Regions from separate parts of the Paenibacillus sp. ATY16 genome, predicted to be linked through region 1. Evidence: a T-box and tRNA genes for the amino acid it is inferred to sense, from the RefSeq annotation. Region 1 holds a T-box; the other holds one or more tRNA genes.
The links. The T-box of region 1 lies ahead of leuS (leucine--tRNA ligase). A T-box ahead of a tRNA ligase gene usually reads a tRNA of that ligase, here a tRNA-Leu.
Positions count from the first base shown of each region.

Region 2: it encodes a tRNA-Leu, which carries the amino acid that the T-box ahead of leuS (leucine--tRNA ligase) is inferred to sense. The anticodon was not compared.

Region 1 is NZ_NMOK02000002.1:94,976-110,513, reverse strand. Features, by position in the region: gene gpr (GPR endopeptidase) at 1-134, opposite strand, end outside; gene rpsT (30S ribosomal protein S20) at 351-623, shown strand; gene holA (DNA polymerase III subunit delta) at 687-1,730, opposite strand; gene CFI03_RS01235 (zf-HC2 domain-containing protein) at 1,977-3,059, opposite strand; gene CFI03_RS01230 (RNA polymerase sigma factor) at 3,056-3,604, opposite strand; gene CFI03_RS01225 (DNA internalization-related competence protein ComEC/Rec2) at 3,833-6,430, opposite strand; gene CFI03_RS01220 (deoxycytidylate deaminase) at 6,520-7,050, opposite strand; partial or broken gene CFI03_RS01215 (homocysteine synthase) at 7,158-8,458, opposite strand; gene CFI03_RS01210 (ComEA family DNA-binding protein) at 8,613-9,134, opposite strand; gene comER (late competence protein ComER) at 9,244-10,083, shown strand; gene leuS (leucine--tRNA ligase) at 10,133-12,568, opposite strand; T-box leader at 12,642-12,859, opposite strand; gene CFI03_RS01195 (DUF350 domain-containing protein) at 12,935-13,378, opposite strand; gene CFI03_RS01190 (glutathionylspermidine synthase family protein) at 13,393-14,637, opposite strand; gene CFI03_RS01185 (aminotransferase yhxA) at 14,640-14,966, opposite strand; gene CFI03_RS01180 (RNA helicase) at 15,100-15,538, shown strand, end outside.
Region 2 is NZ_NMOK02000023.1:463,204-478,741, forward strand. Features, by position in the region: gene CFI03_RS15065 (DedA family protein) at 1-481, opposite strand, end outside; gene CFI03_RS15070 (alkaline phosphatase family protein) at 1,005-1,874, shown strand; gene CFI03_RS15075 (glycosyltransferase family 4 protein) at 2,374-3,471, opposite strand; gene CFI03_RS15080 (adenosylcobalamin-dependent ribonucleoside-diphosphate reductase) at 3,821-6,415, opposite strand; gene CFI03_RS15085 (DEAD/DEAH box helicase) at 6,747-8,531, shown strand; gene CFI03_RS15090 (YqhG family protein) at 8,528-9,460, shown strand; gene CFI03_RS15095 (hypothetical protein) at 9,613-10,503, shown strand; gene CFI03_RS15100 (YqzE family protein) at 10,500-10,688, opposite strand; gene CFI03_RS15105 (N-acetylmuramoyl-L-alanine amidase family protein) at 10,836-11,546, shown strand; gene CFI03_RS15110 (divergent polysaccharide deacetylase family protein) at 11,511-12,338, opposite strand; tRNA gene CFI03_RS15115 (tRNA-Leu) at 12,464-12,550, shown strand; tRNA gene CFI03_RS15120 (tRNA-Leu) at 12,673-12,759, shown strand; gene CFI03_RS15125 (hypothetical protein) at 12,885-13,097, opposite strand; gene CFI03_RS15130 (hypothetical protein) at 13,118-13,432, opposite strand; gene CFI03_RS15135 (xanthine phosphoribosyltransferase) at 13,473-14,042, opposite strand; gene CFI03_RS15140 (hypothetical protein) at 14,253-14,957, shown strand; gene CFI03_RS15145 (YkvI family membrane protein) at 15,047-15,538, shown strand, end outside.

The DNA.
Region 1 (15,538 bases):
ATGCCGTCATCTTCGGTTGTTTCTGAATGTATGCCCGGGATCGGGCCTCCCCCGCCAAGCTGCTCCGCGATTTCTTTTGCCTCAAGCGCCAGATCGGTGCGAATGTTGTATTGCTGCAAATCAAGTTCGGTCATTTAACCATTCTCCCTTCAAAGCCATACCATTCTCTCCAGCTTATTGTTCGCAAGGGAGACAATTTCATACTTTTGCCCGGTTGAGCAAAAATGGCAGGACAGGCTCGCTATTGCTTTTCATGAGAGTGCATGGTAATATATTTTAAGTTGTGTTACCTAGACTTACCGCGTACGCTTTTTGTTTGCTTACGCAAACTTTGTAGGAGGTGAAACTCGATGCCAAACATTAAATCCGCAATTAAACGCGTTAAAACGAGCGAAAAACGCCGCGCTTTGAACGCTTCCCAAAAATCCGCGCTTCGTACGGCTGTTAAATCTGCTGACCAAGCTATCGCTGGCACTGATGTAGAAGCAGCTAAAGCTGCTCTGGTCGCTGCAACGAAAAAATTGGACAAAGCGGTTACTAAAGGCCTGATTCATAAAAATGCGGCTTCCCGCAAAAAATCTCGTCTTGCTAAAAAGCTGAACGCTCTGTCGGCTCAAGCTTAATAAACCGCAAACAAATAAACGGCCTCGCTTATGCGAGGCCGTTTTTGATTTGTCATTATTCGATTATCTGGCGCCTTGTCCTTGCTGAACGCCAAGCGACAGCAGGAATAATTCCAATCCCAGCGTCTTATCGATAGCGCCCGTCTTCATTTTGTAATCCAGATCCGCTATATCGCTAAGCAGCGCGCCAAGCCGTGCTACTTTAAACTTTTGGCTTTTCTCGGCGGCAAGCTTAACCGCGTACGGATGAAGTCCAATCTGCCCAGCCATTTGCTGCGGAGAATACCGGTTCTGCTCAAGCTCCTTGATCTGAAGCATGATTCGCAGCTGCCTTGCGATTAACGCGGCAATCTTGATAGGCTCTTCCCTTCTGACGAGCAAAGCCCGGTACAGCTTCAGCGAACGGTCAACCTGCAGGCTTGCGATGGCATCCACCAGCGCAAATACATCCTCTTCAACGGTAGAGGCTGTCAGCAGTTCCGTCTCTTCAACGCCTATAACCCCGCCTTCACCGGCATGAAGACATAGCTTGTCCACTTCGATCGCCAGCTGCTGCATATTCGCCCCGGTTCGCACGAGCAGAAGATCCGCCGCATCCGACGACATCGTCCGTTTCTGTTCCTCCGCGCGTTTGACAACCCAGCGTCTCAGCTCCGCCGCATCAAGCTCCTGAAAAGCGATAAGCGCATCGCGGTCCTTCAGCATCTTCACCAGCTTGCGCCGCTCGTCCAGCTTTTCCGCGTTTATAATGAACAACATAACCGTTGTCTCCGACGGGATGTCCAAATAATGCTGCAGCCGGTCCGTCTTATGATCCAGCTTGCCGCCTTCTTTGCCTCCGGCAGCAAACACAACCGAATCGCGTACAATAACGAGCTTACGCTCCACAAAGAAAGGCAGCGTCTCCGCTTCAAGCGCCGCTTCTTCAATCAGCGTCTCCGACGTATCGAACTTGACTACGCCAAGCTCACGCTCGTCCGGCGTAAACATCGCTTCCGTTAACGTCTCCGTAAACTGGCCGATCCGGTACCGGTCTTTGCCGTATATCACGTAAGCGGGACGGAACTTCCCCGCTTTAATTTCCTTTAACGCCTCTTTTGCTTCCATGCTTCACCTCTCCCCGTCTCCCATGCATGCATCTTATGGCATTCGCTGAACAGCAACAAAGGGATGGGCTTCTTAGGCCTCATCCCTTTGTCCCTGAACATCTATATAAACATCTGCAGGCAGGCCCATGGTACCGCCCTGTAGATGGTCATACTTTTGGTCAAGGCTCACGTTGACTTTTCATTTGTATATCATACGCAAGTGAACGATAAAGTGTGCGAATATCAGCCGTAAAAATGTCTAGAATTAATGAGCTGCCTTCGATTCGGTTTTCGCTGCCAGGTCAATCGTGTAACGCTCCATGCCGCCGGATTCCAGCTGCACCTCATAGGTAATCTGCTTGCCGTCCTCCGACCATGCGAGCGTGGCAACCTTGCCGTTTCTGCGTATGGAATCATAAACGGCTTTCCCTGCATCGTCACCGTTCTTGTAAACATGGATCTGGTAACCAACTGCCTTGGCAATGTAGCTGCCGTCCGGAGAAGCAACCTCGAGCGGTGCAGGCGTAAACCCGGCTATCCCCTGATTCGGCTCATTGCCATCGCCAATGCCTTGGCTAGGTCCTTTGACGGAAGGAACTTCACCGGTCGAGGCCCCTTTGTTGTCCGATGCGGGCTCGTTGCTGCCGCCGGAGCTGTTCCCTTGATTATCCGTGGATCCGCCTGCTTCCGATTCGGATGCGGCTATCCCCAAGTCTTCTTCCGTCGTCACATGGTAATCGTCGTTGCCCGCTGAATCAGCCGAGGATGCAGATTGATCCGGATCAATCGATTCCGTGTTGACGTGCGCTTTGCCGGTATCGTTGGCATTGTTGGCGTAAGGCTGAACCTCTTTAAACTGTCTTTGCACTTCAGCTGAGTTGGCGGAAGTATCCGCCGCAGCCGTTTGCACCTTATCGTCATCAAAGCTATGCGAAGACGACGGGAATAAACCCGCATTATAAGATACTAGGAATAATCCGGCTGCTACGCTCGCCGCAATAATTCCCGTTATCGCCCGGAAGCGCAGCTGATGCCGCTCTTTGGCACGGCGCGTGGTTTGCTGCGTTGGCGCAGGAACGGCCACCGGAGCAATCTCCACCGCAGCCGCCTCCGGCTGCCGGAATGGAACAATTTCTTCGAGCTGAGGCAAAATAGCGTCTACCAGACTGTACTTTGGCATGACATGAGGTAAATTGCCAAGCTCATCGGACAGTTTCTTCAGCCGCTCAAACATTGCTGCACAGTCCGGACAATGTCTCGTATGATTCATCAAGATCTCATATTCATGTTCATCCAAATCGCCGTCTAGCTGACGGTTCATGTATTCGATCACCTCTTGACAAGTCATCCCCGGACACCACCTTTCTGATAATCATGTAGTAAAGTTTGAAGCTGCTGCCTAGCTCGGAATAAGTAGGATTTGACCGTATTTAATGGCAGATCAAGCGAGTCAGCGATTTCGTTATAAGAGAAATCCTGCAAATACCGCAGTACAACTACTGCCCGGTGATGCTCCGGCAATTTATCGATTGCCTTGCGGATGTCTTGTACGGCGTAAGCCGACATAACCTCGTCCTCGACATTTTGTTTCTCCCGGAATACCATCTCATGCTCGTCTATCGATACGGTTGGCTTGCTTCTTCTAAACTTATCTATGCAAATATTCGTTACAATTCGTTGAATCCACGTTTTGAACTGGGCCTTCTCTTCGTAGGAGCCGATTTTCGTGTATATGCGGATTAACGCTTCCTGCGCCGCATCCATCGCATCCTGTTCATTATTCAATATATAATAGGCTGTCCGGTAAACATGGGTTTCAATCTCTCGCAACAGAGTTATTAAAGCATCCCGATCTCCTGACTGAGCGGCTCTAATAAGGCCAGGCTCTACCACGAAGGATCCCCCTCTCTTGCAACCTCTCTGACGAGCGGGTTGCATAAATTGTTGCACCTCTAAAATGAAAAACCTTTAATTTTTTAATTGAAAAAGTAGAAAACTCCAACCTAAAGGATAACAAAAAAATGGAACCCCGTATATAGGTAGTTCCTAGTGAGTTAGGTTGAAAGAAGCATTTTAGCAGGATACCCGATTAGGAATATAGGCACTTTCGCCAGAGTCTTCCTAATTCTTCCTGATCGTTTGTTCATATATTCCAGATAAACCCACTCTATAGCGGATTTCGCCATTCTGATCCGTCCGCAATGCCGTGACGCCGTGCTCCTCCAGACGCTTCAGCACATCCGGATGCGGATGACCGTAAGTGTTGGTTGCCCCGACGGAAATTGCCGCCTGAAGCGGCTTCCAATAGCGCAGCCATTCCTCCGAGGTGGAATATTTGCTGCCGTGATGAGCAATTTTCAGGACATCGATCCGGCTTAGCTTCTTGGAGGATGTGGTTGATGAGAGAGTAGTATTTTCATCCCGCATACGCGATAGTATAGCCGATTCGGCTGTGCTGCTAATATCCCCCGACAGCAGAAAGGTGGATTGATAGATTCTCATCCATAACACAACGCTGTCGTCGTTCTGATCCTCAACGACGGGAATTCCTTCCCTTGCAGCCGGCGGCCATAAGACGGTTAATTCCGTATCGGCATCCACCTTCCACTCCTTTCCGATTTCCGCACGGTAGAGCGGGATCCCTTTTCGCAAGGCCGTGCGCATAATCGCTTCCGCGTCCTCGGCATGCTTTAAACTTCCGTTCCATGCAATGGCGCGTACGGGAATAGCGTCGAGCACCGCCTGCAAACCGCGGATATGGTCGCTGTCCAGATGGGAAATGACAAGCAGATCAAGAGAATGAACCCCTCGCTTCATTAATAAGGGAACAACAACCTTGCTTCCCACCTCAAACGGATCGCTGCGCTGCTTCCATTCCTCGCCGGGTTTGCGGAAGCTTAACGTTCCCCCGCCATCGATCAGAATCCTCTTGCCCTGCGGCGTACGGATAAAGATGGCATCCCCTTGTCCAACATCAAGAACATCAACATCGGCCGTACGCTTCAGCATATCCGGAAAATAGGCGTAGAACAATAAGGCCGCACCCGCTAACATGGCGAGACTTAATCCGGTTGACCGCCTCCTCCAGATCGGGAGCTTCCGTTCCTCCAGCAGCTCCCAAATAGGAGCAGCATCCCGTTCCATGCCGGCTGACGCTTCTTGCAGGGGCATAGTCTCGTCCGTTTCCTTCCGAACAGCAGCAGGTGCAGCCGGCAGCTGTCTGCATAGAACGGCTAGAGCCAAATACCAGGCGGCAATCCACCATAACGGAGGCGTGGCCCAGATGGTACGGACGGCGTCCATTTCCCCAAGCCAGCTAACCAGAAGAAACGTCCAATCATTTGCGTATACGCTGACGGCTGCCAGCAGTTGACCGCCAAGCGGCCACAGCAGGCCAAAGACGAGCGCTACCGCCCCTATCGGCATTACGATAAAACTAATAAACGGCACCAGGATCAAATTAGCCGGAATCGACAGCAAATGAAACTGATTAAAGTAATAGACCGTCAGCGGAAAAGATACCGCTTGCGCCACAACCGTCACGGCAAGCAGATCAAGCAGCGATTTTCCTTTGCGCCAATTCGGCATCGCCCGCCTAACCGGCGGCACAAACAGAATAAGCCCTCCCGTAACGGCAAAGGACAATTGGAAGCCTACATCCTGAATAAAGGAAGGATTCCAGATCAGCATCGCTACCGCAGCGGCGGCCAGCAGATGCAGGCCGTCCTTCAGCTTATCCATTCTTGCGGCTAGAAGCGCCAGCATCGTCATGAGCCCTGCCCTTACGACGGAAGGGGACGAGCCGGAGAGAAGCACGTAAAACGGAACGGCCGCAATCAAGGTAAGCAGCAGCCGCTCCCGAGTCAAACGCAGCAGCCGCAAAACGCCCCCCAGCGCGTATACAAACACGGCCACGTGAAGACCCGAAATGGCCAATATATGAGTCAGTCCCAGCCGGGAAAACTGCTGGAACTGCTCCGGGTCCAGGTCCTCGCGTATGCCGAGGACCAGCCCCTTCATGTACCCGGACTGGTCGGCCGGGTACAATCGGTCCATCCGCGCGCCAAGCCAGTCGCGCGCGGCATCCACGCGGCCGAGCACGGAGGCCGCGGTCCAGCCCGGGCCCGGCGCCGCCTGGACGGCGCCGATGCCCTTGACCTTGAGCAGCCAGTGGACATGCTGGCTGCTCTCCAGATAGCGGCGGTAATCAAAACCGCCGCTATTGGAAACGCCGGCCGGCCGCGAAAGCTCGCCGGCGAGGCGCACGCTGCCGCCTCGGTGCCACGCGGCGGCGAGCTCTTGGTGCGGCTGCTCGGCAAGCCGCACCTGAACAAGCAGGCGCTCGCGGACCTTGCGCGGCGCCGCTTCGCCACCCACGCGGACGGCATCGGCCGTCACGCGGAACATCGCGCGGTCTCCGTCGACCTCTACCGCGGACACAATCGTGCCGGTCACTTCCGCTTCATACGAAGCGCCCGGCAGATCCAGCGCGCTCCCGTTGCGGGCATCGGCCCACAGCCGCTCGCCGGCTGCAAGCATGCAGCCGATTAAGCAGACAACGGCAAGCCGCCTTGTCGATTGTCCAACTAGCACAAGTGCAAGCAACAAAGCCGCCGCTGAGCTTATGGCCAGAGCCGCTCCCCCTATGCTCAGATGAGCGGCCATGCTGCTTCCCGCTATCCAGAACACGGCAAACCATACTAAAGGCCGTCTATTCACGGCAATCCCTCCTCCGTGCAGAAAAAAAAGAACCTCCGGACGCATCAAAGCAGATGCATACGGAGGTTCTTCCCCATTCGCTTATTTAGTTAGGATGTAACCTTCATGCTCGCCTGCGGCGGCGGCTCGTAATCCGTCAGCGAACGGAATACAATCCCCTTCTGGCTCATAAGCAGGCTTACCTTGTCACTATCCTTCGGATAACCGCGATGGAACACAATTTCCTTCACGCCGCTGTTTGCCAGCATGTTGGCGCAAGTCCAGCAAGGCTGATCGGTTACGTATACCGTTGATCCTTCACGGTCGGCGCGGTCCGTAAAGAGAAGCAAGTTCTGCTCCGCGTGTATCGTACGGATGCAGCGCTGTTTTTTGACCATTTGCTCCTTACCGTCGTCGCCGATTCGCGTCTCCCATTCTTCCGCAATCATGCAGCCTGCTTCCGAGCAGTCCTGCACGCCCATCGGAGCGCCGTTATAGGCGGTTCCCAGCAGCTTCTTGCCCTGCACGAGCACCGATCCGACATGACGTCGGGGACAACGCGAGCGTGTCGACACCATATAGGCGATATCCATAAAATACGTATCCCAGTCTTTGCGTGAAGCATCCTGCGCTTCTGACATGTCTTCCACTCCTTTTCCTTTTGCCCGGACAGCTTCCGTCAGATTCCTCAAGGAAGGAACCCGACGGATCTGCCTCTATCTAGATGTATATAGATGATATCGTTGTATTAGTTCGATTGACTTGCGCGCAAGGCTTGATCCAGGTCAGCCAAAATATCCTTAATGCCTTCCGTGCCGATCGACAGGCGGATCAACCCGGCCGTTACGCCTGCCGCTTCCTGCTCCGCAGCCGACAGCTGCTGGTGGGTTGTGCTTGCGGGATGGATGATAAGCGACTTCGAATCGCCAACGTTCGCCAAATGCGAGACAGCTTCACGGAATTGATCACCTTCTTGCCGGCATCGACGCCGCCTTTAATGCCAAAGGTCAAGATGGCGCCTTGGCCGTCCGGCAAATATTTCTTGGCCAGCTCATAAGAAGGATGGCTCTCGAGACCCGGATAGCTTACCCATTCCACCGATTCGTGCGACTCCAGGAACTGGGCAACCTTCAAGGCGTTTGCGCTATGGCGTTCCATGCGCAGATGCAGGGTTTCGAGACCTTGCAGCAGCAGGAACGAGTTAAACGGCGACAGGGCAGCGCCCATGTCACGCAATAATTGTACTCTAGCTTTAATGATATAAGCAATCGGACCAACCGCATCCGTGTACACAACGCCGTGATAGCTAGGATCCGGAGTGGTCAGGCCAGGGAATTTGCCGCTTTCTTTCCAGTCGAAACGGCCGCCGTCCACGATAACGCCGCCGATCGATGTACCGTGACCGCCAATGAATTTGGTTGCGGAATGAACCACGATATCCGCGCCGTGCTCAATCGGACGGAGCAAGTAAGGGCTTGGGAACGTATTGTCCACGATAAGCGGAATGCCGTTCTCGTGAGCAATAGCCGCTACGGCCTCGATATCAAGGATATCACCCTTCGGATTGCCTACCGTTTCCGCATACAAAGCCTTTGTGCGTTCCGTTATGGCCGCGCGGAAATTTTCGGGATTCGACGGGTCTACGAACTTGACTTGAATGCCCAGCTTCGGAAGGGTTGTCGAGAAGAGATTGTATGTACCGCCGTAAAGGCTGGTTGCGGATACAATCTCGTCTCCCGCTCCCGCGATATTCAAAATCGAATACGTAATCGCAGCTTGTCCGGACGCTACGGCGAGTGCGGCAGGCGCTCCTTCCAGCTCGGCGATACGCTTCTCGAATACATCCGTTGTCGGGTTCATCAAGCGGGTATAGATATTGCCGAATTCCTGAAGCGAGAACAGGTTCGCGGCATGATCCGTGTCACGGAAGCCGTAAGAGGTCGTCTGGTAAATCGGAACCGCGCGGGCAAAAGTAGTCGGGTCAATCTCCTGTCCGCCATGGACAGCCAATGTGTCGAGCGAACGTTTGTTTTGTTCTTGATTCGTCATGTGCAACAACTCCTTGGTATATGGGATGGACATGCTTCAACCATTTCAAAGCAAACGGCTCGGTTTGGTTGTCCAATGGAATCGAACTTAATGCCCGAATATGGTTATATAGGCCTGGGAAAACCTCCCTGCACCTTGTCCCATTCTCTCATAATCATGGCGATGCGACAATGCTATCTTTTATTCCGGCAAGCAGCTTGCTGCCTATTCCCTTCACTCTAAGAAGATCATCCGCGGATGAAAAAAGTCCATTCTGTTCCCGGTCGGCGATAATGGCCTGCGCTTTTGCCGGGCCAATCCCTTTCAGCGTATCCAACTGCTCGGCCGTTGCCCGGTTAATATCAAGCTTGCCTGACGGGACTTCTTCTTTCCCTGCAGTCTCTCCGGCATTAGCCTCCGCATGAATGCTCCCCGTTTGGACGTTCGGCAACTGCGCTCCGCTCTCCTTCGTTTTTTCCGGCAGATCCGCCTTCTCCGCTGCCGCTTCCGGTTCTTCATTCATTTGCAGGGCAGCGCCAACCTCCCGGTTTAGCTTCACCCACTCATCCGGCGCTTTCTCCTTTGGCTGCGCGAAGGCCGCAGCAAGCAATACAACCGCAACCGCGACAAGAAATAGAGGGATTATAAATCCGTTTTTATTCGAATTCGTTTGACGTCCTTGCGGGAAACGAGCCACTGCGAACACTCCTTCTACCCAAAAAAAAGGGATTTTTAGCATTTCCATGTCATATTAGGCAAGTCTTGAGGAATAGGTTAAAAGAGCAAATCTGTTAGGAGGGCTGAGCATGAATGTCGGATTCATTGGGACGGGCGCGATGGGAAGCCTGCTTATCGAAGCCTTCGTCGCATCTGGAGCACTCGACCCGTGTCAGATCGTAATCAGCAACCGCACCTACGCAAAAGCCCAGGCGCTTGCTGAACGATATCCCGGAATGAGAGCCGAGCGTTCGAATGCAAGCACCGCAAGCGTTAGCGACATTTTGTTTTTATGCGTCAAACCGCTTGAATATAAGAAAGTGATTGATGATCTTCTGCCGGTCCTGCGGCCGGAGCAGCTTCTTATATCCATAACAAGCCCGGTTCTGATCGGTCATCTGGAAGAGCTTTTGCCGTGCAAAATCGCAAAGGTCATTCCAAGCGTCACCAACCTCGTCTGGAGCGGAGCTACCCTATGCATGTATGGCTCCCGCATTAGTGAAGAGGACCAGACCCTTATCGAAGATATGCTTGCTTTCATCAGCGAGCCCCTTGCTATCGAAGAGCCTTACACCCGGATCGTATCCGACCTCTCCAGCTGCGGACCTGCCTTTTTCGCTTATCTGGTCGAGCAGTTCGTAGATGCCGCCGTATGCGAAACGGGAATCAGCCGCGAGGACGCGGTCAGCGTTGCAAGCAACATGCTGCTCGGCACGGGACTTCTGCTGACGGAAGGCGGACTATCTCCGGAAGATATCCAGAAGAGAGTAGCCGTTCCCGGAGGAATTACGGCCCAGGCCCTGCAGCTGCTGAATCGTGAGCTTGACGGCACCTTCAACCGGCTGATCCGGACGACGCATAAAAAATTCGACGAAGACGTCGCCAAAATAAATACGGCTTTCTACGGCGAAGAGGTGAACGGACAGTAGCACATTTTGCGCTGCTGGGCCGCTCACCTCTTCTTTTTTTGCCTGCTATTTAGTTCGCTACGATGTTAACGAGCTTGCCCTTAACAACGACCACTTTGCGGATCGTTTTGCCTTCTATCAGTTCTTTCACTTTATCCATGTCTTTGGCAAGGCTTTCCATCTCTGCTTCCGCCGTATCGGCTGCAATGGAAACGCGCTCGATAATTTTACCGTTCACTTGCAAGACGATTTCAACTTCATCATCCACTGTCAATGCTTCTTCGTACGAAGGCCATTGCTCGTAAGTGATGGAGCCCGTTCCGCCCAGCTTCTCCCACAGCTCTTCAGCGATGTGCGGAGCTAACGGGGACAGCATTTGCAGGAAGTTCTTCATGGCTTCAACCGGCAATACATCCGTTTTGTAGGCTTCGTTAACGAAAATCATCAACTGGCTGATCGCGGTGTTAAAGCGCAGGTTCTCGAAATCATCGGTCACCTTTTTGATGGAACGGTGCCATGTTTGCTTGAACGCTTTTGTTGTTTCGCCGTCGTTTGCGATTTTCGCGTTTACGCTGCCGTCTTCGCTAACGAACAAACGCCATACGCGGCTCAAGAAGCGGTATGTGCCTTCTACGCCGTTGGTATTCCAAGGCTTCGTCGCTTCCAGAGGTCCCATGAACATTTCGTACATGCGGAGCGTATCCGCACCGAATTCGTTCACGATATCATCCGGGTTAATAACGTTGCCGCGCGATTTGGACATTTTCTCGTTGTTCGTGCCGAGAATCATGCCTTGGTTCACCAGCTTGTGGAATGGTTCTTTCGTGTTTACAACGCCAAGATCGTACAGCACTTTGTGCCAGAAGCGCGCGTAGAGCAAGTGAAGCACCGCATGCTCCGCGCCGCCGATGTACAGGTCAACCGGCAGCCATTCCCGTTGCTTCTCCGGCGAGCAGATTTCGTTCTCGTTCTTCGGATCGATAAAGCGCAGGTAATACCAGCAGCTTCCCGCCCATTGCGGCATGGTGTTTGTCTCGCGGCGAGCCTTCATGCCCGTCTCCGGGTCAATCGTGTTTACCCATTCCGTAACGTTCGCAAGCGGCGATTCACCGGTGCCGGATGGCTTGATCGCATCCACGTCCGGCAATACAAGCGGCAGCTGATCTACGGGAACCGGCTTCATGGTGCCGTCTTCCAGGTGCAGAATCGGAATCGGCTCACCCCAGTAGCGCTGGCGGCTGAACAGCCAGTCGCGCAGACGGTAAGTGACTTTGCCGTGGCCTTTGCCCGAGCTTTCCAAATGCTCCATCATCGTTTTGATCGCATCTTCGTTGTTCAGACCGTTCAGGAAATCGGAATTGACGTGAGGACCGTCGCCTGCATAAGCCTCTTTCGTTACATCGCCGCCTTGAACAACCTCAAGGATTGGCAGATCGAACTGCTTCGCAAACTCCCAGTCGCGGGTATCATGGCCAGGTACCGCCATAATGGCGCCCGTTCCGTAACCCGCAAGCACGTAGTCGGCAATCCAGATTGGCGTCTTTGCGCCATTAACCGGGTTGATCGCGTAAGCGCCCGTAAATACGCCTGTTTTGTCCTTCGCAAGGTCGGTACGCTCCAGATCGCTCTTGCGAGCCGCCGCTTCTTTGTACGCCTCAACCGCTTCGGCTTGGTCAGCCGTCGTGATTGTCGCAACCAGCTCATGCTCGGGTGCCAGTACGCAGTAAGTTGCGCCAAACAGCGTATCCGGACGCGTTGTAAATACGACAAGCGAGGCATCATGACCGTCAATGGCGAAAGTTACTTCCGCGCCAGTCGATTTGCCGATCCAGTTGCGCTGCATGTCTTTGATGCTTTCCGACCAGTCGAGCTCTTCCAAGTCCTCGAGCAAGCGCTCGGCGTATTCCGTAATTTTCAGCATCCATTGGCGCATTGGCTTGCGGATAACCGGGTGGCCGCCGCGTTCGCTCAAGCCGTCGATCACTTCTTCGTTCGCCAGTACGGTACCCAGCGCAGGACACCAGTTAACCGGTACTTCGGCAACATAAGCGAGTCCTTTATTATACAGTTGGATAAAGATCCATTGCGTCCATTTATAGTAATCCGGATCCGTTGTGCTGAATTCGCGGTCCCAGTCGTACGAGAAGCCAAGCGATTTGATCTGGCGGCGGAAGTTGTTGATGTTCTCCACCGTGATCTCGCGCGGATGGCGTCCCGTTTGCAGAGCGTATTGCTCCGCCGGCAGACCAAACGCGTCCCAGCCCATCGGATGAAGAACGTTATAGCCGCGCATCCGTTTGTAACGGGATACGATATCCGTAGCCGTGTAACCTTCCGGGTGACCTACGTGCAGGCCCGCGCCGGACGGATAAGGGAACATATCAAGGGCGTAGAATTTTTTCTTGCCCGGATCTTCCGTTGTTGCAAATGTCTTGTTCTCATCCCAATATTTCTGCCATTTCGGCTCTACCGCCAGCGGGTTGTAGCCTTGAAATTCCTGACTCATCATCATTTCCTCCTAAAAAGTGTGCGCGAGCGCATCACAAACATAAAAAAACTCCCGCCCCTAGCGTATTATCGCTAGGGACGAGAGATTATTCCCGTGGTACCACCCTAGTTAACGTCCGGCATGCTTTGCCTTTCGTTCACTCATTGCCTTTAACGCAGGCTATTCGTTGCGTAATAATAACGCAAAGCTCCAAGGCGAGATTCATATCGCTGCAGGTCCGGCTTGCACCATCCGCCGGCTCTCTTAGCCTTGCTCCGCGACATTACTGCTCCTCTTCAACGCCATTAAGTATAGAAAAACATGGTTAGACCCGATTATACCGCCAGTGACGCCACATGTCAAGATATGCGGGTGTTTGCCGGGCTACCCGAGCAAATCCGGATTATAAGTAAGGCATCCGGCGATAATCATACCTACGCTGCACGAAATAAGCAGAATAAGAATGCCTACCGCGATGTTGTTCTGCTCAATGGCTTTAAAGATGGTCACGTTCACCTTAAGCCCCTTGCCGAATAAATAAGTAATCAGCTCCGTCAAGTAGTAGAGGATAACGAGCGCAATGATCCCGATCACGCCCCACAGCAGCATGTCGGAGAGCGATACCGAGTTTTCCGCAGCCGCGCGGATTACGATGGCGAGACCTGCCAGCCTGCCGCCAAGCGACAAGGCTGCCGAAGCATTTCCTTTAAAGATAAGGGCAAACTCCTTATTCTTCGTTGTCAGTTCAAACAAGAGCAGCCCTGCTATCATAATGGCGAAACCCGTCAATGAATAAAGCAAAAAATCCACATATAAATTAGTGTCCATTCCAATTTAGCTCCTTACTCTGATTTAGTAATGCCAACCGGCAAAAAATAAGATAAATTATCCGTAATCGGGCTGCCGATGCGAATGCCTATGGCGCCCGCATTTCCTCCGATTAAAAAGCTGCCGTACATGTACGAGCCTTCACGTTCTCCCTTTACCGTCCGGAAATTGGCGGTTGGCAGCTCGACGTATTCCTGATAGACCGGAAGGTAATGAGCGTAGGAGTTATGACTATCCTCCGCCGCTACCGTCCCGTCGCCTTCGAAAATTTTGACCGTATCCCCTTCGCGTCCAAACGCAGGCTTCATCACGTATTTCGTCCGGCCTTCAAGAAAGCGGTCCGGCTCCAGATAGGTGGGGAGAAAATGCTCTCCGATCCATCGGTGCTCTTCTTCGGTAAAAAAAGGACTCCCTTCTTCGTGCAGTCCCCAAATAATGGCCTGCACGGCCTTCGATTGGAGAAGGAAGGCGGACGGCGGATTAACGACTGCGACCTTCTTCTGCCCGATGAGCTCCAGCAGCCATAATCCGATCGGATTCCCTTCCTCATCTTCATCCTCAATAAGATTCTCTACCGGGAAGGTTTGGCGGTACAGCACGTGAATGGGATTTCCCTCTCCGTCAAACAACCCGACATGCCGGATAATTTGAAGCTGATCAAGCGGAACAAAGCTCGACGGGAAAGGCAGAAAGCTCTGCAAGTAAAGAGCCGTATTGGCGTCTTCTACGTTATCTCCATGGGCCGTGAACACGATGCGAGGCTCATTCGGATCTTCGCCGAGATATTCCAGACTCTCGATAACCGCTTTCTCAACCGCAAGCGCAAGCTGCTTCTCAAAGCCCTTATTCGGATTATGGTGATCAAAGACCTCGCAGACCAGTCCGTTTACATAATGGAGCTCTTTGATGAAGGTCGGGGTATCCGAATTGATCTCCATGCATTTGTACGTCTCCCCCGTCCCAACCAGATCCAGCCTGGCGATAACGCTCTCGACAGATAAGCTTCTGATTCTTATGTACGCCAATGTTTCGCGCGGGAAACCAAGCATCATCAAAGTATCGTCGTCCACGGTCCGAAGCAATTGCGCGGTCTTATAGAAAATATGGCCAATGCGGTTCGTCGATTCGCGAATTTTATGAACCTCTTCTTTCGTCATGCCGTATAGGTCGTAAAGGGAATACTCTTCGCCGTACAAATCTGCCCAATAATCTTTAATTCCGGAATAAAAGGCGTTTCTCGCCTTGGCGAATTGGTCCACGTTCAGCCTCCGCCAATGGAGCTGCCTTTGCCAAAGCCGGAGCTCGTTTTGCTTGTAATGCTGGATTTATAAGCAGAATAAGAGCTGCTTTTTTGCAGAGCCGATCGGGAGGAATAATAGCTGTTGCCATAGTAATAATTCCGGTAGTAAGAGGAGCTGGAATCGTCGCAGCGGTATACGCCGTTTTTGCTGTCCCACTCCCAGTCCCTGCATTGGCTGTCCGTTGGCGGAACCGTTCGCGGGTAAGTCGTTGTTTGACCGCAGCCCGCAAGGGCGGTAGCCATGGCAACGGCAGAGACGCCAAGCATTGCTTTTTGAGTTAAATTCATAAACTGGTATCCTCCAAGCTTCATAGTTCCTATAAAGTTATATCATATTTTAATAGGGATGCAGCAAGAAAAGTTAAAGTTTCCATAAAATGATGGTATGATAGTGAAATCATTTTGATTCGGAGTGAGAGAGATGAATAAATTAATTTATTTTGTCGACAAAGGCTTTAATGAATACGAGCCGTTAATGGAGTATCCTGCCGCTTCCGTTGGAATCGATGAGATGTATGCCCGTCAATTATGCACCTACCTGATTGCAAACGGAGTTCAATACGAATTAACCTCAAACGAGATGCAGGAAAACGAAGAAATGCTGATCGTCAAGCGCATCGGGCCAAACGAGAATTACGGAGACGAATCCAACTACCGGGGACGCGGCATTTATATCGAATTCAGGAAGCCTAACGAGCGGGGACGCAAGCTGACCGAGATCGACAGCGCCAACCATTATGAGGTTATCCGTTACTTGCTGAAGGATATCGTAGACGTTCCGGGTTACGGTCCCATGTTTACGACATCAACCGAAATTGACGAAGACCGGGGCTGTTACGTGATTTACGTCCGCGGCATGA
Region 2 (15,538 bases), on a different contig from region 1:
CATAGGCCAATGCAATATTCCACGGAATACAGCCTAAAAAAGTATATAGCAGAAATGTAGAGAACTTCATCTTAGCTATGCCCGCCGGCAAGGATATGAAAGTTCGGATAAAAGGAAGATTTCTGGTAAAGAATACGCTCATTGCACCATATCGGGTAAACCACTTCTCCGCTTGATCAAGATGCGAGCTTCTAAAGAGCACATATTTCCCGTACTTATTAAGTATTTTCCTTCCGCCAAGAGATCCAACTTGGTACGCAATTATTGACCCGAGAACATTTCCGAGTACACCTGCGATGACCACCCCCTGCCATGATATCGTTCCGTTAGCAGCAGCCAGACCCCCGCTTAATAAAATGACTTCACTCGGAATAGGTATACAAGCACTTTCCAGGACCATACCGATAAAGATGCCGTAGAGGCCAATCGCATCAATTAGTTGGACCGCTAAATTCGAGATCCAATCCATAATACTTTGCATATCTCTAATAACTCCTTTCCAAGCTATAAATGAAGCATCAGTTCCTTGTACTTTAAAATTCAATTCTCAACGAGCTGTGAACATCCGATTAAATTTTTATTAACTATTATGAAGTAAATAAAAAAGTCTGATCATGGGATCAGGCTTTCATCCTTTGCAGCGGTAACCTGCATAATACCTTGATTAACCAAAAAAAAATGGTAACTTGCGGCACCTTGCTTAAAAGCTGATTATGTTCTTTTTGTAACACAGCCATTCACATCCCCCTCTCAAGTGATAACGAGAATTTATCAATTTTTTTTCTGTAGGATAGCGTAAAAAAATGAAAATTATATTAACTGGATATTAATATCAAGGTAAAAAATAAAAAGAGCCGGACTTTAGTCCGACCCTTGCACATCCCATTAAGCCAATGTGAAATAAATCTTAAATAAATATTAACTCGATCATAGGGTGCATCATTTTGGAGAAATACGAGCTATGATAGTAAAACCCCGGGAAAATAAAAAAGAGAGGGCTAAAAATGAAAATTGGAATAGTTAGCGTTATATTTGTTGTACTTGTACTGTATGTAACAATGGGTCTATTTGCAAAGCAAAACCCTAAAACGGTTCATGCTTCTAAACCCACATCGCAAACCAGACTAGCACCGGATCATATCGTCATCGTAGTAGAAGAGAACCATTCCTACAAAGAGATTATAGGGAATAAAAATGCCCCTTATATTAATCAACTTGTAAAAACCGGTGCCAATTTAACTAACCATTATGCAATTGAACACCCCAGCCAGCCGAACTACATTGATCTTTTTTCCGGCTCAAATCAAGGTGTCACCGATGATAAACCATCCCATACTTTTAAGTCGGACAATTTAGCTAATGAACTTGTAAAGCACGGCTACTCATTTGGAGGTTATTCTGACGGATTGCCAAGTGTAGGATTTACCGGACCCTATGACCTGAAAACTCTGTATGCTCGAAAACATAACCCTTGGGTTGATTTCACTAACGTTCCCGCAAAAGTAAATATGCCGTTTACATCTTTTCCAAAAGACTATAGTAAGCTGCCAACTGTTTCCTTTGTTATCCCAAATCTAAACCACGACATACATGACGGGACGATTAAAGGAGCAGACGATTGGTTAAAGACGAACATGGCAGGTTATGTAGAATGGGCTATAAAACATAATAGTATCTTTATTCTAACGTGGGACGAAGACGATATGAGTGCTAAGAATAAAATTCCCACTATTATGGTTGGACAAAAAATTAAACATCAAGCCTACACGACCAAAACAAACCATTATAATATGCTGCGAACTATCGAAGACTTCTATGGATTACCGGCTCTTGGTAATAGTAAAAACGTTACACCCATAAATGTATGGAAATAAACAGAGATTCAGAAAGTCTATTCGCTATGCCAAGGAGGAAAAAACACCCAATGATGGTTGATCGCATATCATAAATAAAACACTAACAACTAAAAACGGATTCATTTCGTCTTTTTGCTGTTAGTGTTTCGTGTTTCTAATTCATATTAGGTCATATCGTAGTAGCTATTTGCTAAAAAAATGAGAAGTCATTAAATTAAGTTATATTCGCTTCCTTTAATAAGTACTGCAGCATTTGCTTCTGATATTGAATACGAGTAGATATTGGCAGTGATAATAACCGTGTCGCCTTTATCGTTACCACTAATCAAGTAATATGGGATCACCTCCGCAATACTCTCATCGTACCAGCAATAACCATAGCAATAGAGGCAGTGAGTCGTGCAGTAGATTAATAAAGGCGGATTATATTAAGTCATAAGGTGAAGGCGATTTTTTATATGATATTCAAATCGTATCCAAAAGCACTTGCAGCAATGCTGCTAAGCTTCTTTATGGTTTATGAAGTCCTCTTTTTCTTAGAATTAGATGATGCATGCTTATATACGGTCATTAGCTTATAGGCCATTTTGCTCCAACTGAACCGCTCGACCGCATCTTTTCTTGCTTGTTTGCCCAATTTCGAAGCTAGATTTTTGTCACCCGCTAGCTTCCCAATCCACTCGGCATGTGAATGAGGACTTTTGTATTGTTTAACGAGATACCCGTTCGCCCCATGTCTCACTATTTCTTTAATCCCTCCGATACTGGATGCAACGACGGGAAGTCCAGAGGCCATAGCTTCCACATTGACAAGCCCAAATGCCTCATGTCGCTGTGAAGGACACACGAAGCAATCTGCGTTCTTGTATAGCTGGTGGACCCTATTATGAGGAATCATTCCAGTAAAGCGCGCATTTATACGATATTTTCGTACTAATAATCTAAGGCTATTGATATAATTCGCTTTACCTCCCCCGACGATGATCAATCTTACTTTGGGATATTTTCTTTTCATAATTCCAATTGCTTGGATAATAACCGGTACACCTTTACGTGGAATAATTCGTCCTGCAAACAGGACCTGGAAGGTATCAGACTTCTTTTTAGAGTCATTAGGTTTGAACCGAATGGTGTCCACACCTAGATATACTGTTCTTATCTTAGAGGATTGCGTTGGAAACAAGCGGGATAAATTACTTTTTAATGAGACACTGTTCGCAATAATCAAATCGGCCTTATCCAAGCTGGTTGCCACAGCTTTAGTACGTGGAACAAAAGTGAGAGAATGAAGGAAAAGCGAAACCGGGGTTAATGGGAAGGCATGCTTCACTTTAGCCATATAGTGGGGACGATTATCCACTTGTATAATATCATAATACTTTCCTTTGATATAACGCAGGACCGATGCGATGTATTTCTGTGAACTTCCCGAAGGCACTCGAACAATAGTTAAGTTTCCATGGTTACTAACATTTGGTAAACCTGACCTTTGTCTGCTGACAATCGTAACCTTATGACTTACAGCAAGCTGCTTAGCAATTGCCAGCATACATATTTCAACCGATCCATTGCCCGGAACCGGTAATTGCTCCGGAGCAACCATAAGGATCTTCACTTAACCTCCCCCAGTTCATTTTTAGTGTTTTTGCAATATGTTCTAGCTCAATCGATTTCGAGTGAATTAGATAATACCTGCTACTTTGGAAAAATAATTATCTGAGTATGGCTTTGGCTTTTTAGTAATCGCTCAGACAAAGAAAGACAGAAATCAACTCTTCTGCCTTTTACCAAAATGGCGTTGAAATATTTTATTCGTTTGAACTTTAAACGACCTCTTTTAATGCCTATTTAAGTAAAATGAGATCAATGTCTAACACGTCCATAAATCCGATGCAGATAATCACCTGAGATACCGCTTCATATAAAAAAGCCCGAATCCGAAGGGATCCGAGCTTAATTAATTTCTAATTACACTTGCTATAGCCGCAGTTGCTGCATTGCTTGCAGCCTTCGACATTAATCAGCGAAGCCGATCCGCAGGATGGACATAAGTCGCGAGAGGTAACTTCGCCATGCTTATGCGAATCCTCTACGGCAGGTGCTGCGGCGAAAGCCAAGGCTGGTGCCTCTTTTACCGGCTCATACGCAGCCGCCTGCTCATTCGTGCTCTCGATATGAATTTCCAGCGCCTTCGCTACCGCGTCCGCGATGGATTCTACGCGGTTGGCTCCAAAGCCGATGGCACCGGTTCCGCCAATGCCTTTGAGATGCTTGATCAGGAGCTTTGCTTTGTTGCCGTGATCCCCGTAACGAAGGAACAAGGAGCATACGCGGCCAAGCGCTTCCGCCATCGCGAATACGTCGGAGCCGGCTTTGCCTACGTTCAGGAAGATCTCGCCCGGAATGCCGTTCAGATCGTTAATCGTAATATAGGCCATGCCGAACGGCGTGTTTACTTTGTACGTTGCCCCGCGAAGAATTTGCGGACGGCGCTTATATTGCTTGTCGAATTCCTGCTCCGCCTGCGGCGATACCTTCGCGTTAAGCGCCGTATTCAGCGTCTCGAGTTTATCTTCTTCTTTTACCGCTTCCGCAGCTGCAGCCGCTTCAACCGCCGCATCCGGCTTCGCGTCTTCCTTCTTCGTCGACAAAACTTGAACGTCGCGGCTGCCGTCGCGGTAGATCGTAACGCCTTTACAGCCCAGATCAAACGCCATCTCGTACAGCTCTTTCGTCTCTTCAACGGTAAAGTCGCTCGGACAGTTCGCCGTCTTCGAAATCGAGCTGTCGACCCAGCGCTGAATCGCCGCTTGCACGCGGATATGATCCTTCGCCGACAAATTCATTGCCGTTACGAAGTAATCCGGTAGCTCTTCGCCAGGGTGCGCATCCTTCCATGCCTGCGCGATCGGCACCAGCTGTTTGTCGAAGCCTAGACGGCTTTGACGGAAGTATTCGAAGGCAAAATACGGTTCGATGCCGGTCGACGTACCAACCATCGTACCGGTGCTGCCCGTCGGAGCCTGCGTAATAACGGTCACGTTACGCATGCCTTTGGCCAGAACCGCTTCGCCTACCTCCGGGAATTCGGACACCATGTTTTTCATAAAGCCGCTTTGCAGAAACTTCTCCGCGTCGAACGCTTCGAACGAGCCTTTCTCCGAAGCGATCTCAGCCGAAGCGAGGTAAGCCTCCCGTGCCATAAAACCGTATATTTTATCGAGGAACAGAAGAGATTCAGGGCTGCCGTAACGGACACCAAGCTTGATCATAAGCTCGGCAAGGCCCATCGTGCCAAGGCCTACGCGGCGCTCCTTCTTCTGATTCTTCTCATTCTCTTCGAAATGATAAGGGGTTGTATCGATAACGTTATCGAGGAAGCGAACGGACCATTGGGTTACCTTCGCCAGCTCTTCCCAATTCACGTCATGCTTGCTCTCATCGTAAAATTTGGACAGATTAATCGCGGACAGGTTACAGACGCCCCAGCCCGGCAACCCTTGCTCGCCGCAAGGATTCGTGCAAATAATCGGGTTGAAATACCAGCTGTTCGACATTTGGTTGTAGTATTCCATAAAGACGACGCCAGGCTCCGCCGACTTCCATGCCGATTCGATAATCGTATGCCATACGTCGCGCGCCCGAACCGTTTTATAATGGATAACCCTCTTGCCAAGCTTCTTCCATGCTTCCAGATCGCCGTTCCACAGCTCGTCGTAATCGGTTTCCTTGGTGTCCGGGAATACAAGCTCCCAATCCAGGTCTTCCTTCACGGCTTTCATAAACGCATTGCTTACGCATACCGACAGGTTCGCATTCGTCACTTGCCCCATCGTTTGCTTGACGGTAATGAAATCGAGCACATCCGGATGCCAGTCGTTAATCATAAGCATAAGCGCGCCTCTGCGGCTTCCGCCCTGTTCAATCAGGCCGGTTGTATAGCTGAACAAGCCCCCCCAGGATACGGCCCCGCTGGAGGATCCGTTAACGCCAGCGACAATGGCGCGTCTAGGACGCAGCGAAGACAGGTTGATCCCCACGCCGCCGCCGCGCGCCATAATTTCCGTCATCTCCGACAGAGTCGTCATAATGCCGCCGCGGCTGTCCTTTGGCGAAGGAATAACGTAGCAGTTGAACAACGTCAATTCTTCGCTCGCGCCGGCGCCGGCAGCAATGCGGCCGCCAGGAACCAGCTTCCAGTCATCGAGAATGTAACGGAATCTTTCCGTCCAGGCACGCCGCTTCTCTTCGCCTTGCTCGACGCCAGCCATCGCACCGGCCAGACGGTCCCACATCTCTTCCGGAGTCTTTTCTATAGTAAGCGTGAGTTTCTCCACGCTGGATGTCACGGTATCTCCGCTTCTAAGCTTGACGGTCACTTCGTCGCCGCTGCGTCCGATGACTTCCCCAACCTCTTTGGCCGGGAATTTCGGATCATCCTTCGTCAGGACCAGTACGACATCCCCTACTGCGGTATTCTTTGTGTCCGCGTTTTTCCAAGCATAACGGTCCAAAAATATTTTTTCGCTAAGGCCTTCCAATTTCTGAGTCATTGCCATCCGATTGGTCCTTCCTCCCATGTCCCTTATATCGTGTACACACCTCTTATCGCATGTGTCGGGCACCATATATTGTGTGTACTGATTATTATACTATACTACATATCGGTATCCACAGTTGTTTTTACCTATTTCGCCGCTTTTCTCCGCTTACATTGGCTATTCTCTTTCTATTGCTTGTCCTTTCGCTAATTTTACTGCTTATTTACTAAGATTTGATGAAAAAGGCCATACTAGTGACAACTATCTCTATTCGCAAAAGGAGCTGCCTATCGTGACCTTTACTATGAATGATCAGGCGAATGTGAATCCCGCCTCAACGGAAGCTAATATGGTCCGGCGCAAGCTTCATCCGCTTGTAGACCTGCAATGCGACCGCACCTGGTTCGACGAGCTTCAGAACCGGGTCGCCAAAAATGGTCCTTGGGACAATTGGACGCTCTATCAGCTGACGATGGAAGCCGAGCAGGCCAAGCGGGTCGACAGCTTCGAACAGCTGCAATGCTTGCGAACGCTCCCCTCCTTCGAGCCGATGCCGCATCAAGTGGACACGGCACGCAAGGTTGTTCACGAGATGGGCGGCCGCGCTATTCTCGCCGATGAAGTTGGACTTGGCAAAACGATTGAAGCCGGACTCGTCATCAAGGAATACATGGTGCGCGGACTCGTCCGAAAGGCTCTGATTCTTGTTCCGGCTTCCCTCGTCTTGCAATGGGTGAGAGAGCTGAATTCAAAGTTTGGCATCTCGGCCGTCGCTCAAAAGAAAGAGCATACGTGGCAATACGACGTTGTGGTTGCCTCTATAGATACGGCCAAGCGCGATCCGCACCGCGAGATTATTCTGGGCCAGGATTACGACATGATCATTATTGACGAAGCCCATAAGCTCAAGAACAAAAAGACGACAAACTACCAATTTGCGCTCCAGCTCCGCAAAAAATATTGTCTTCTTCTTACGGCTACTCCGATTCAGAACGATCTGGATGAGTTATATAACCTTATTACGCTGCTTAAGCCGGGCCAGTTAGGAGGTCAAAGCGAGTTCGCAGCCAACTTCGTTGTCGACAAGCGTCTGCCGAAAAACGAAGATCAGCTGCAGGATGCGCTGTCCACCGTCATGATTCGCAACCGGCGCGGAGATGGCGGCATATCGTTCACCAAGCGCGTCGTGAAAAATATCCCGCTGGAGCTTTCTTCCGAAGAAAAGGCTCTCTATGACGCGGTTACGGCATTCGTTCGGGATCGTTACAAGGAAGACGGCGTCGATATGATGAGTATGCTTCCGCTTGTTACGCTGCAACGCGAAGTATGCAGCAGCCGGGATGCGGTATTTATTACGCTTGTTAATCTGTTCAAGAAAACGGCCGAGGATTCTCCGATCCGCCCGAAAATCTGGGAGCTGGTTGAATTCATTAAACAGATCAAAGCCAATACCAAAGCCGAGAAAGTGATGGAGCTTATTCAGCAGATTAACGACAAGGTCATCATTTTCACCGAGTATCGGGCATCGCAGGAATATCTGCTTCAGTTCTTCCGCTCGCATAATATTTTGGCCGTACCTTACCGGGGCGGCATGAACCGCGGGAAAAAGGACTGGATGATGGATCTGTTCCGCGGCCGCGCCCAAGTGCTTATCGCTACCGAAGCCGGCGGCGAAGGAATCAACCTGCAGTTCTGCCACAACATGATCAACTTCGATCTCCCGTGGAATCCCATGCGCGTCGAGCAGCGGATCGGCCGCGTTCACCGGCTTGGTCAGAAGGAAGACGTCAAGATCTATAATTTGTGTACGCTCGGGACCATCGAAGAGCATATCGTGAACCTGCTGCATGAAAAAATCAATCTGTTCGAGCTTGTCATCGGGGAACTCGATCATATTCTCGAACGGTTCGAATCGGATGCCGGCTCCATCGAACAGCAGCTGGCGCGGATGCTGCTCGAATCCGAAGGAGACGCCGTTCATCTGGAGCAAAGGCTTAATCATCTGGGCTCCACGATATCCAAGCTTCGTGAAGAGAAGGAGACGGATACGCCGGATACGCCGGATACGCCGCAAGGACCAACCATCCTGGCACAAATGACCGCGCTAGGCCAGAAAGTCGAGGTGAGACCGTGAATTCGAAGCAGGTCCACAAATACGTACAACGGTTTCTTGAAGCCACACAATGCTCGATATTGGAGAAGTCGCCTGCCCACTTCACGGTTAAGCTTTCCCCTGCTGCCGACCGTGAGCTTACGAACCGTCCCTTCTACTGGAGCTTTGTTGACCGCACGGGCTCCGATCCGGAGACGATGACTTACCTGTTCGTAACGGACAAGGAGAAATACGAGGAGGAGCTTGCTGCCCCGCCGCCAACACCAGGCCCCGTAACAAACGCCGTGGATGCGGCTTTAAACCGTTCGTTCGGATTCGTAAACAACAATATGGCCGGCGGTATCCGCACGCCAAGGGAAGATCTTTATTTCGGCTCCCGCAAGCTAGAGCAACTGTTTGGCGCAGCCAAAAACTCCGGCAGCTACGTGAACCTGTTCCAGGAGCCGGAACGGAGGTCCAGCACTCCGTTCCAATCGACACCTTATACCGCATGGCTCGGAGTCAATATGCGTGTCGAATTCGCCTGCGACAGGAAACGCGAGGAAATTCACAGCTATGGCGTCTCTCTCGCAACGGGACTCGTGATCGAGAACTTCTATGACCGCCTTAAAAATATGAAGCTTACGCCGCGGCTGCCATCGAATATTCATTTGACCCGCAATGGTCTTTCCCATGCCAAGGCATTAGGCGTTATCGAGACTTCGCTTGAACGCAAGCTCAGAAATTACGACTATACCTGGGCTTCCGATGCCGCGGCAAGGCTGGAGGAAGAGCTCGATAGGATCCGGCATTATTACGATCCGATGATCAAACACGCCGAAGAGGATGCCAAGGCAGCCATCGAGGAGCAATTCAACCAACGCCAGACCGAGATCAAATGGCAGTATGAGCCGCGGGTGACGGCTTCCGCCATTAACTGCGGTATTTTCCACTTGGAAGGCATTGAATAGAGACAATCAGACGGCATTCGCAGCAATACGCCAAAAATAGAACAACCGATTGACGTACGCCCGCGACAGGTTCCAACAGCCTTCTGCGGGCTTGTCCAATATAATGAGACCATGTCAGAAACAGATGCAAAAGAAAGAAAGGATGTGCCAGGGTGAAAAAGTGGATTCGACAAACGGTTATAGCCGCATTGGTGGTGTCAACATTCCTTGTCACGGCTCAAAGCCTTCAGGCGGAATCAATGCCGTCCGTAACGGCTCAACAGGAAACGGAGCTTCAATCCGCCGTACGAGGCTGGATGGACGAGCTTGCGAAATTACCGGAGTTCAAAGCGTGGAGTCATGCCGAATTTACCGTGTCGCCTCTTGGACCCGGCACGCATAGCTGGATAGCGATTGTTAAGGATAAAGGTCAACCGGCCGGATACCTGGTTATTCAGGCGAAGGAAAATGGCGGGTTTGCGCTTGGGGAATACGGAACGGGGGAATACTTGTTTGACCAGACAACGCTGCATCAATCCCTTGCGCAGCTGGAGCTTCTCTCCTCTCTGCCTAATACGAACCAAGCTTTATATATTCATCCGTTACTGGCCGTCTGGGACGTGAACGGTTCAGCGGAAAATACGTATTTGGACGGAATGAGCGGTGAATGGCTGCCCCTGCAAAAAGCAACGTTGGAGAAGACAGCCAAGGCAGAAGAAGGGCTTGCCGCACGTTACGCCCTGCAAGGGAACACCTTGATTCAAAGAGCCGTGAAAAGCCGTTCTTTCGATCCGTACAGCGAAATGCCGTGGCTGACCGAGAAACCTATACCAGCTTCCGCCGAGGATACCAGCATCGTGCTCAAAGCGCTAAGCTCCAAGACGCCTCTCCGTTTTACGGTAGAACGCTTTAATAATGAGATGCTCTATGTATGGTCGGTAACCGGGTATCACAGCTGGGGGGATGGCAATGTCTATGCCGCTCTGGAAACGGATGAGCTCGGCAGCAGCACAAGGTACATTCCCCTCAAGCTTCTTGCCGAGCTCGGTCATTTCTATCGCTAACGTTCCGTACGGCCTTTCCACCATAGCAATACGCTTGCCCCGCCCCATCCGAACCAGCGCGACAGCCAATGCTCCCTTGCAGCCTTGGCTGTCGCTTTGGCTGCTTTTCGTTCATCCCTCGGCGTCTCGATGTAGTTCACAAATTCCACGGTCACGTATTTAATAAGATCATGTCCATTTGCCACTGCCCGATCACCTCTTCGGTTTATTTGTTACTAGAAGTTTGCCCGGATTGTCCAGATCGTAAACATGCATGAGTTTTCCTTCAATAAGCCACGCTATCGATAGCTGCTTTGCACGCAAGTCTTGGCATATTGAAGGAGGAATTCAAATTGTTTGTCATGCGGGTTACCGTTTTTGTGCTTATCGGCTTGCTTAGTCTTGCGCCCCAGCTGTCAGCTGCCGTTCCGGAAAACAAACAGCAAATTGCGCACGCTCCCGAGGACGGTTGGACGATGCCTTCGGCTATCGTGTTGATCGATGCCGGACACGGCGGGATTGACGGAGGCGCAACAGCCGGAAATACCTTGGAAAAGGATATAAATTTGGCCATCGCCCAAAAGCTGTACCTATTGCTTAATAGTCAAGGCATTCCGGCCGTGCTGAATCGCACCGGTGATTATGCGCTTAGCGAAGAGAACCGGTGGCATGTGAGCAGATCTCGTCACAAGCGCGATTTGTCGCAACGCCGCCAGTTAACCGACGAGATCGAGACAACCATGCTGGTCAGCCTTCACGTGAACTGGACCAAGGACAGATCCAAGCATGGTCCGCTTGTACTGCATCAGTCTACGGGTGAAAGCGCCCTTCTTGCTTTTTGCATACAGGACACGCTGAATAGACAACAACAAACCGCTTTTTACCCAAGAGAAGGCAAGCCTTTTTATTTGCTGCGCAAGGTCGACCAACCGGCCGTCATTGTAGAGATGGGCTTTATCAGTCATGAAGGCGACCGTACGATGCTCACCGACCCACGCGAGCAGCTTCGCGTTGCCACGGCAATCGCCTCAGGGATTCGGCAGTATAAATGGATCACCCGATAACGAAGGAACCAGATCCGACAGCTTGACGAATTGAACTTGGCCGTCTGATTGCATCCCTGGAATGGATGCCTTAAGGACGGCTGCCGTTTTTTTGCCCGGAGGCCCAACATGGCCGATAACGATGCAAGTAGCATGGGATTCCAGATGCTTCTTCGCAATCGTCATTTGTTTCGATACATGCTGCTCCGTATAGACGTCATCAAGAAATACGTTGTTTGCGAGTGCCGGTACGCCAAGCTCCTCCGTTACTTTGGGTACAACCGTTTTGAAAGTCGTACGGCTGTCGAGGAAAAATAATCCCCGTTCCTTGCAGACCGAAAGGACGATACGCATAATCCGTTCGTCAGCCGTAATTTTGGAGCCCATGTGATTGTTCATGCCTACCGCATACGGAACGTTATCAATGGCATCCTCTACCCGCTTCTTAATTTCGGCATCGCTGAGATCAGCGGTAATTGCCCCTGGACCCAGCCAATTTTTTTGCCCTTTATTAGGCTCCATCGGCATATGCACAATAACATCGTGTCCAAGGCGATGCGCTTCTTCGGCATCCTTTTTGGTGGTTGGCATAAACGGCATAATCGCTACCGTAAATTTAACGGGCAGCTGCAGCATCTCATCCGTGCCGTTCATTCCGTTGCCGAAATCATCGATTACAATCGCAAACTGTCTTGCGGACTTCGCTTGTTCTTCCTCTGCGGCCATCGCTTGTCCCGCACCGGCCGGCATGAATAACACGAGTGCAATGATCCAAATGACAGCTGCTCTTTTTCGTTTGTTCACGTCATACACCCTTTCCCTTTTATCCCCTTCATTGTTTGTCCAACGGAGGAAAAATATGCTGAATTTTGCAACTTTATTGGATGGGTTGACGAATGAAACCCGTACATGCTACCATAGGGGACGTAATAAGGCATGCGGTCGTGGCGGAATTGGCAGACGCGCTAGATTCAGGTTCTAGTGGTGTAACAGCCGTGGAGGTTCGAGTCCTCTCGACCGCACCATGCATAAAGGGTTCCAGCGCATGAGCTGGAGCCTTTTTCTTTTGTCTTAACTATTTCTAAATAAACAGCTTGACTCTTCTCTTTACTTAATGGTATGATATCTTTCGTTGGCAACAACATTTGCGGTCGTGGCGGAATTGGCAGACGCGCTAGATTCAGGTTCTAGTGGTGTAACAGCCGTGGAGGTTCGAGTCCTCTCGACCGCACCATACATAAACAGTCAAAGGTTTTGGTTAGTCTAGCGATAGACAACCAAAACCTTTTTTTGTATGCCTCGACGCAAAAAAAGCAGGAAACCCTGCGTACCAGAGTTTCCTGCTGTATGCTGTACTTGCTATTCTACAGAACCGCGTTCGCTTGAGGCAAGCTCAAAGCGGTAATTGCGGCTCAGCTTGACGACCCGTCTGTTGTGACGACGGATGACAACCGATGCGTCATCCCAAGCAACAACGATTCCAATCACGTCGTTTACTTCCATCTCGTCCCGAACGACACGGATCTTCTCGCCGCTTTGGCGAAACTGATCCAACTGCTCTTCACTAATCACCGCTAATACCTCCGTGCGGACTAACCGACATGCTCCTTGGAATCATTGGTTTCATACCATTCATCAAGCACTCTTGAAGACATGACGCGCTTTGCGATATATTCTGCCTGACGCTCCGTGAATTGACCTTTCCATTCCTCACCGAGCTCTTCGCAAAGCTTCACAATCGTAAGAAGCTCCGACCATGCAACATAACGCTTGTACCAGAAAAATTGCGGATGCTCAATCATATAAGGATACAAATCATCAAATTCCGTATGCTTGCAATCTAACGCGCGTTCGAAGTGAACTTTCGCGTCACCCAGTTTCGCAGTCAAAAATTCAGAAGTTATCATTGCCGCTGCCTCCCCTCGGTTCCTTCACCCTCATTATAACTTAGTCGAACTGAATTTGCCCGTTTTTCAAAGAAGTAACATTTACTAGCGACTCAACCCGCACACCTTGTTCGCGAAGCGTTCTTGAACCGGCCTGGAACGATTTCTCGAGAACAATCCCCATGCCCACCAGCTCTGCGCCGGATCTCTCAATGATCTTGATCAGTCCGCGGGCTGCATCGCCGTTAGCGATAATATCGTCGATGAAGAGCACTTTATCTTCAGCCGACAAAAACTGCTTCGACACCATAATATCGGTCACCATCCCTTTTGTAAAGGACGGAACACGCTCCGAATAAGCATCCGGATCCGCGATTAAAGTTTTCTTGCGACGTGCAAATACAAGCGGTACTCCTAGTACGTACGCCGTAGCATAAGCAACGGGAATACCAGAGGATTCGATCGTAACAACTTTCGTAATTTTCTCGTCAGCAAACCGTTTTGCGAATTCATGTCCCATTTCCATCGTAAGAGCAGGATCGACCTGGTGGTTAAGTATGGAATCCAGCCGCAACACATCGCTTGAAAGTACCGATGCTTGCTCTAAAATTCGTTCTTTTAAAATATCCATCGTCATTTCCCTCCACCAAAATCTCTTTTCGATAACTTACCATAGGATAGGCAAACAACGCAACCCGGCTCTTTCAAATTTTTTATCGAAGCAGGAGAGGAATCATTTTATATAGAAGAGATATATAATGCAAAGCAACTTCTTCCAGATATGGACGTAAATAAAGATAAGATTTCAGGACAAAAAGCGACCCAAAAGGAGCGCAATCGCATGAACAAGACAAAGAGAACATATTATGCAGCAAAATGGACGGCCGCAATGGCCCTTTCCCTTATAGCGACAACAGGCTGTTCGAACACGATGAACACGGACACTCCATTAAGTCTGCAGCCAGCCGACCATTCGTCGGACACTTACCCAACGGGCGACAGTCCGCAGAAAACCTACTCCCAAGGACAGGATAGCGGGAGTTACGCCAAGGAGCCTGCAGCAAGCGGCGCAAATGCGTCCGGCGGAGATACGAGCGCGGAATCCTCCGGCAAAAGCACATCGCCGTCCGGCACTGGCACGGCAAGCAAACAGCAGCAATGGGATGCTTCCCACCCTGTCATGCTCGGTCTTCGGATCGGCGATTCCAACACGAAAGTATCCGAGCGCTATGGCAAAGCAAATGACGTATACAGCCTGAAGGACGATTCGGAGACGATAGAGGTTCACGAATACAAAGGTTTTGCCGTAGGGATCAACGAAGACAAAGCGATCCAGTACATAGAGGTTTACGATAAGTCGATTGCAACCGGGCTCAGCGGCGTTCGCGTCGAGGACAAAACGGAAACCGTGCTTAAAGCGCTTGGCAAACCAACTTCCCAGAACAGCTACATCATTACTTACCAAGGAAAAGACTCGCTGCTCAAATTTGATCTGGATCCGGATCATAACAAAATCGTTTCGATCAAATTGTTAGCCGGAGCTTAACCGGACCGCTTATCCGGAAGTTACTGTCATGCCCGTCCCTCTTTGGACATACCTTCTTATATAGAAGGTTATTTTCGGGAGGACATGCCATGGTAAAGCGTACGGGTAAGGCTCTTCAAATCGCATCCACTTATATTGGCACGATTGTAGGCGCCGGTTTTGCGACTGGACAAGAGATCTTGCAGTTTTTCACCCGCTTCGGCTATTGGGGTACACTGACGATCGCTGTCGCGACGGCGCTCTTTATATGGCTAGGCGGCAAGATGATGCTGATTGCAAGCGAAATCGGGGCGAAGTCCTACGAGGATCTGAACATTGCGTTGTTTGGCGATAAGTACGGGAAATGGATCAGCCATTTCATGCTGGTTGTGCTGCTTGGCGTAACCGCCGTGATGCTTGCCGGTGCGGGCACCATCTTTTACGAGAATTGGAATGTCTCTTATCAAACGGGATTACTCGTCACCATTGCCGCATGTTACTTCCTGCTTCGCAAAGGCATGAAAGCGATTCTGACGGTTAACGCGATCGTGGTGCCGGTTATGCTCCTATTCACCGCGCTAATTATGCTGGACACGTTCCAA